Prochlorococcus marinus XMU1405: one gene and its partner. The protein of the gene in region 1 binds, or shares a complex with, the protein of each later gene. Links are inferred from orthologs where the notes say so. Each region holds a gene or a part of one and is shown on either strand. Other genes may lie near its edges.

Evidence for each region. The genes of interacting proteins can lie anywhere in the genome.
Region 2: the proteins of carA (region 1) and carB are in contact, whole or in part, in a solved structure (PDB 1KEE), measured with the Escherichia coli proteins. The link is inferred for Prochlorococcus marinus XMU1405 from one-to-one orthologs.

What each region holds. Positions count from the first base shown.
Region 1 is NZ_JAAORF010000002.1:152,328-155,378, forward strand. The notes cover bases 20-2,986. They hold carA (glutamine-hydrolyzing carbamoyl-phosphate synthase small subunit), read left to right. Parts: upstream 20-916; coding sequence 917-2,056; downstream 2,057-2,986. Other genes in these bases: trpD (anthranilate phosphoribosyltransferase), read left to right, coding at 20-902; HA148_RS04370 (STAS domain-containing protein), read left to right, coding at 2,121-2,483; HA148_RS04375 (ribonuclease III domain-containing protein), read left to right, coding at 2,480-2,878; rlmB (23S rRNA (guanosine(2251)-2'-O)-methyltransferase RlmB), read left to right, coding at 2,883-2,986. In the rest of the region: more of trpD, read left to right, coding at 1-19; more of rlmB, read left to right, coding at 2,987-3,051. UniProt on the Escherichia coli protein: Small subunit of the glutamine-dependent carbamoyl phosphate synthetase (CPSase).
Region 2 is NZ_JAAORF010000002.1:278,525-282,449, forward strand. What follows is about bases 40-3,880. They hold carB (carbamoyl-phosphate synthase large subunit), read right to left. Parts: upstream 3,537-3,880; coding sequence 240-3,536; downstream 40-239. Other genes in these bases: HA148_RS05035 (DUF6447 family protein), read left to right, coding at 40-235; HA148_RS05045 (DUF3318 domain-containing protein), read left to right, coding at 3,645-3,880. Also shown: more of HA148_RS05035, read left to right, coding at 17-39; more of HA148_RS05045, read left to right, coding at 3,881-3,925. UniProt on the Escherichia coli protein: Large subunit of the glutamine-dependent carbamoyl phosphate synthetase (CPSase).

The DNA of each region.
Region 1 (3,051 bases):
TTTTGAGTGCTTTGAGAGCTAAGTGCTCTACGGGTGTCGAACTAAGTTCTATGGCTGAAGAACTTTTAAATGTTTGTAAATTGCCAATAGCAAGACCAAATTTGTACTTGGTAGATACTTGTGGTACTGGAGGGGATGGAGCTAATACATTTAATATTTCAACTGCAGTAGCATTTGTAGCTGCATCATGTGGAGTAAAAATTGCAAAACACGGAAATAAAAGTGCTAGTGGGAAAGTTGGCTCTGCTGATGTTTTGTCGAATCTTGGTTTGAATTTAAATTGTTCTTTAGAAAAAGTAATCAATGCCGTAAGTGAAATTGGAATAACTTTTTTGTTCGCACCTGTTTGGCATAAATCATTAATAAAACTTGCTCCATTAAGAAAGACCCTTGGAATAAGGACTATATTTAATCAGCTTGGCCCATTGGTAAATCCTTTAAGACCCAATGCGCAAGTTTTAGGTGTTGCTTCTGAGGATCTTTTAAAACCTATGGGAAGCGCGCTTTTAAATATGGGTATGAATAGAGCAATAGTAGTACATGGTTCCGGCGGCCTTGATGAAGCTTCTCTTCAAGGAGTAAATAAATTAGTGTTTGTTGAGAATGGTGAATTAAAGTTTTCAGAAATAAATATTACAGATTTCAACCATGAAAATATCGCTAACGATAAGCTAGTTGTTTCTGATCTTCAGTCTAGCGAGGAAATATTAAAGTCTGTTTTGAATGGTTCTGGACAAAAATCTCATATCGACGTTGTTGCCTTGAATGTTGCTTTAGTTCTTTGGGCAGCAGGAATTGAGGATGACTTAAATGAAGGATTTAATAAAGCTTTATTTTCGATTAATAAAGGAGATCCTTGGAAAAAGTTCTTACTCTTAAAAAATTATTTATCCGCAAATTAATTTATTTCAAATTGATGATTAATCCATATAAGAAAAACGCAAAATTAGTTTTAAGTAATGGAACTGTATTTCCTGGATTTTATTTTGGTTTTTCTGGTACAGCTATTGGTGAAGTAGTCTTTAATACAGGTATGACGGGGTATCAAGAAGTTATTACTGATCCAAGTTATTACGGACAGATATTAACATTCACATATCCAGAGATTGGAAATACTGGTATTAATTTTGAAGATTCAGAATCTAATATCAATGTTAAAGGTATAATTGTTAGAAATTTTTCATCTAATGACAGCAATTGGAGATCTAAAAAAAATTTCAACCAATGGTTAGTTGAAAAAAACATAGTTGGTCTTTATGGAATTGATACAAGAGCTCTTGTTAAAATCTTAAGATCTAATGGATCTATGAATGGGGTTATCACCTCTGAAGACAAAACTGTAGAAAGTTGTTTAAAGATAATTAGTGATACGCCGAATATGAAGGGATTAAATTTATCTAAGGTAGTTTCAACTAAGGAACAATATTTATGGAAAAGCCATACAAAAACATTTTTTGATTTAAGAAAAAGATATGATGAATCTTCTAAAAAATTAAAAATAGTAGCAATTGATTTTGGAATTAAAAATTCAATTTTAAATAGACTTGTATCTCATGGTTGTGAAGTCTTGGTGATGCCTTCTCGATCTTCTATGAAAGATGTTCTATCTAAGAAGCCTGATGGTATTTTTTTCTCAAATGGTCCAGGAGACCCTTCTTCTGTTTCTGAAGGAATAGATTTAGCAAAATCACTTATTGAATATGGTGAAATACCTATGTTTGGTATTTGCCTTGGTCATCAAATATTTGGCTTAGCATTAGGAGGTTCAACTTATAAATTGCCTTTTGGACATCGTGGATTAAATCACCCTTGTGGCGAAAATAATAAAATTGAGATAACTAGTCAGAATCATGGCTTTGCTATCGATCCTAATTCTATCTCAAAGGATATAGTAAAAATAACCCACTACAACCTTAACGATAATACTGTGGCTGGACTGGAAGTTTATAATAAGCCAATATTTAGTGTGCAATATCATCCAGAAGCTGGACCTGGCCCACATGATTCAGATTATTTATTTAAAAAATTTGTTTCTCTAATGTTAGAAAGATGTTGACATATTGTTTTCTTTTGATTTGATAATTACATTTGATATATTAATTTATTGGAGGTACTAGATCATAGAAGATTTCCAGAAGCTAACGGTTTCTTTAAGAGGAAACCTTGAAGTTAAAAAAAACATTATTGTTTTTACTTTTAAAGGACAACTTGATGCTTTCTCTGAAAAACAATTTAAGACTTTTGTTGCTGATAACTTAAAAAATGAGCTTCCATTTGTTATTGATCTTACAAAAATAGATTTTTTAGACTCATCGGGACTTGGAGCTCTTGTTCAAACAAGTAAAGAATGCAAAAAGTCGAAACTTGGTTTTTCTGTCGTTGGCAATTCGAGAGTAGCTCAAACAATTAAACTTGTTCGTTTAGGTGATTTTCTTAACTTGAAGTCAAGCCTTGAAGATGCATTAAATTATTTGAAAAATTGAATTATTGGATTCAAAACTTGGTTCCATATGGATCACCAGAGGATATAGGTGTTATTCAACTTGCTTGGCTTGGAGATTCTGTATGGGAGCTTCACCAAAGACTAAAACATGTTCATTTCCCTTTAAAATCTAAAGATCTCCATTTATCTGTAGTAAACGAGGTAAAAGCAAAATCTCAATCAAAATCATTAAGTCAAATTGAACATTTATTAAATTCAAACGAAATAGATCTAATTAGGCGTGCTAGAAATAAAACAAAGAGATATCCAAAATCTTCAGACCCCACCATATACTCTAGAGCAACTGGTTTTGAAACTCTTATTGGCTGGCTATTTTTAAAAGATCCTCAAAGATTATCAACACTTTTTGAATATTTAGAATTAAAAATGAATTGAATCTATGAAAAACTCCTCAAATAAATTCCGTGGAAAAAATAATAAAGAGTACACAAGAAATTCAGATTTTGGTAATTACTCAAAGAATACAAATCGTTCAAAAAAAAATGATAGATTTTTGAACAATTCCCCTAATAATACGAAAGTTGAAAATTTAAAAAAAAATAATGAAA
Region 2 (3,925 bases), 130 kb from region 1 along the record:
ATTAAAAGGTAAGTAAATGATCGAAAACACAAATGATTCTTCAAATCCAGTTTTAACCTTTGAAGGCAAAAAATATTTAATAAATGAACTTTCTAATGAAATAAAAGAATCTATAAAAGTTTTACAAATAGCGGAGACGCAATTAAAGATGCATGAAGATACTCTCAAATTAATTTCAATTAGCCGAAAATCAATAGCTAATCAATTAAAAGAAAAACTAAAAAACTTAGAATAAATTTTTAATAATTATGGATTTCTTGTAGAGAGTAAGTGTTAATAATATTACTTTGTAAAGCTTTGATAGCCTTAATGGCTGCCTTTGCTCCAGGAATAGTTGTAAAAGTTGGAATATTATATTCTAAAGCAGCACGTCTTAAGTAAGCATCATCATGTAGAGCCTGTGAGCCAATTGGAGTATTGATGATTAATTGAACAAGTCCTGAACGAATTAGGTCCTCAATATTTGGTCTTCCTTCATGAACTTTCTGCACTTCTTCAACCTGAATTCCTAAACCCAACAAATAAGCAGCTGTACCTTTTGTTGCGATTAATTTAAATCCTAAAATCAAAAGTTCTCTAGCAACTTCCTCGAGATTTTTTTTATCTAAATCATTCGTAGACAAAAAAGCAACGCCTTTTGAAGGAACACCATTTCCAGCAGCTAATTCCGACTTGGCATAAGCAATTCCAAAATCTTTAGCTAAACCCATTACTTCTCCAGTAGATCTCATTTCAGGGCCAAGCAATGTATCAGATCCAGGAAATCTTTTAAAAGGTAAAACGGCCTCTTTTACTGCCTGATATTTAGGAGAAAACTCTTCTGAGAAATTAACATCTTCTAATGTAAAACCTTGCATTAACTGAGTAGCTATTTTTGCAACTGGTTTACCTATAGCTTTTGAGACAAATGGTACTGTCCTAGATGCTCTTGGATTTGCTTCAAGAATAAATAATTTATTTTCTTTATTATTTGTATTTATCACTGCAAATTGCAAATTGATTAAACCAACAACATTTAATCTTTGTGCAATTTGTTTAGTCCAGTTCCTTACATTTTCTATTGTGGATTTTGAAAGAGAAATTGGTGGTAAACAACAAGCTGAATCTCCTGAATGAATTCCTGCAGGTTCAACATGTTCCATTAGACCAGCAATTACAACCGACCCTTCTGAATCGCATAAGGCATCAACATCTATCTCAATTGCATTGTTCAAATATTGATCAAGAAGGATTGGATGATCAGGCGATACCTTAACTGCTTCAGAGATATATCTAGATAATTCATTCTCATCTTTAACAATTTCCATTGCTCTTCCTCCTAAAACATAAGAAGGTCTTACAACTAATGGGAAACCTATATTTTTGGCTACTATTTCTGCTTCATTTTGATTACGGGCAATACCGTTTAAAGGTTGTCTTATACTTAATTCTTCAAGTATTTTTGTAAATTCCTCTCTATCTTCTGCTAAATCGATCGATATTGGAGAAGTCCCAAGAATTTTTGATCCAGTTCTGACTCCATCATTAGATTTAAGCCATTCAAGTAACGGTAATGATAATTTCAGTGGAGTTTGACCTCCAAATTGAACAATCAAACCATAAGGATTTTCAGCTTCTATTATATTGAGCACATCCTCTAATGTTACAGGCTCAAAATATAAAATATCGCTAGTATCATAATCTGTTGAAACAGTTTCAGGGTTACTATTAACCATTATTGTTTTATAACCATTTGTAGAAGCTTGATATGATGCATGACAACAACAGTAATCAAATTCAATTCCCTGACCAATTCTGTTTGGACCTCCTCCTAGAATCATAATTTTTTTTGATTTACTATTTTCTGAAATCTCGCTATCAAAAATTTGAGAACTAGCATTAATGAAGGATTCTTCGTAAGTTGAATAATGATATGGAGTTGAGGATGCAAATTCTGCTGAACAAGTATCAACAGTTTTATAAATTGCAGTTACATTAAGTTTTTTTCTATACTTTCTTACTTCAAAAAACTCGGAATTAGTTAACTTTGCTATCTGTTGATCTGAAAAGCCTAATTGTTTAGCATGTAACATCAAATCTCTATCTAGAGCATAAAGTTCCTTATCTTTCAAAAAATCATTTTCAAAATTAAAGATATTTCGTAATTTTTCGATAAACCATAAATCTATATTTGTAACTTCATGAATATAATTGTTAGTTTTCTCAAGCTGCATAGCTTTTTTTATCAGGAGAATTCTTTCAGGTGTAGGGTTTCTTAAACTATTTTTAATATGAGTTTCGTTTTTAAATTCATCTTGTGAATCACATTCCCATCCAAAAACACCTACTTCTAATGACCTTAATGCTTTCTGAAATGATTCTTCAAAAGAACGACCTATTGCCATTGATTCACCAACAGATTTCATGGAAGTACTTAGAGTATTAGAAGAGCCTTTAAACTTTTCAAAGGCAAATCTTGGAATCTTAGTAACTACGTAATCAATTGATGGTTCAAAACATGCAGGTGTTTTTTTTGTTATGTCATTAATAATCTCATCAAGTGTATAGCCAACAGATAATAAAGCTGCAATTTTAGCTATAGGGAATCCAGTTGCTTTACTTGCTAAAGCAGAGGATCTACTCACACGGGGATTCATTTCTATGACAATTACCTCTCCATTAGATGGATTTATTGCAAATTGAATATTACTTCCTCCTGTTTCTACTCCCACCTCTCTAATGATTTTCAATGACAAATCCCTCAATCTCTGATACTCCTTATCTGTTAAAGTCTGCGCAGGAGCAACAGTAATAGAATCTCCAGTGTGTACACCCATTGGGTCTAAATTTTCAATACTGCAAACTATTACTACATTGTCTGCAGTATCTCTCATTACCTCTAGTTCAAACTCTTTCCATCCAATAAGTGATTTTTCAATCAATATTTGATTACTAGGACTTTCCTCTAAACCTGATTTACACAACTCGATAAATTCTTCAAGGTTAAAAGCAATTCCACCGCCTACACCACCCAATGTAAATGCAGGCCTTATTATAAGAGGATAAGAATTAATTTTTTTGGATACCTCTATAGCTTCATCCAGGTTAGATGCGATACCAGATGGACAAACATTTACATTTATTTTCTCCATCGATTCTTTAAACAATTTTCTATCTTCAGCTTTATTAATAGCTCTTAAATCAGCACCAATTAATTCAATATTATTTTGCTTTAAAAAATCTGACTCTGATAATTTAACCGCAAGATTTAAAGCGGTTTGACCTCCCATAGTGGGCAGGATCGCATCAGGTTTTTCTCTTAAAATGATCTGAGAAACAATTTCAGGAGTCAATGGTTCAATGTATGTTTTGCTTGCGATCTCAGGATCAGTCATTATTGATGCTGGATTTGAATTTATCAAGACAATTTCATATCCAGCATTTCTTAAAGCTTTGCAGGCTTGAGTGCCAGAGTAGTCAAATTCGCATGCTTGTCCTATAACAATCGGTCCCGATCCTAGAATAAGAATTTTTTTAAGATCACCTCTTTGAGGCATAATTTAAAACCTTCATTTAACACATGCTACTTATAAATCATCAGATGTTAATCAAGTTACTTGAAAAGCAACATTTGTTTCTATAGTATTGGAAGAAATTAATTTTTTATGAGCGAACTTCAGCGACTTAAAAATTTGTTGCCTCCAGAGAATGAAAGTTGGGTATTTGTTGAATCTGCTGCGGCTATAGATCCACCTTTAATAACACTTGAGGAAATCGGTCGTGACGAAGTAGAAATTCAAATAGATTTAGATGAATGGGATAACTTTGCTATTGATCACAGAAATCTACTATTTTGGCACGAGGTTGGGAAAATTCAAAATGACTCAATTCCTAGAGATGGATGGGAAATGGCTGCTCTCGCCATTGGTCTTGGAGGTGCTATAGG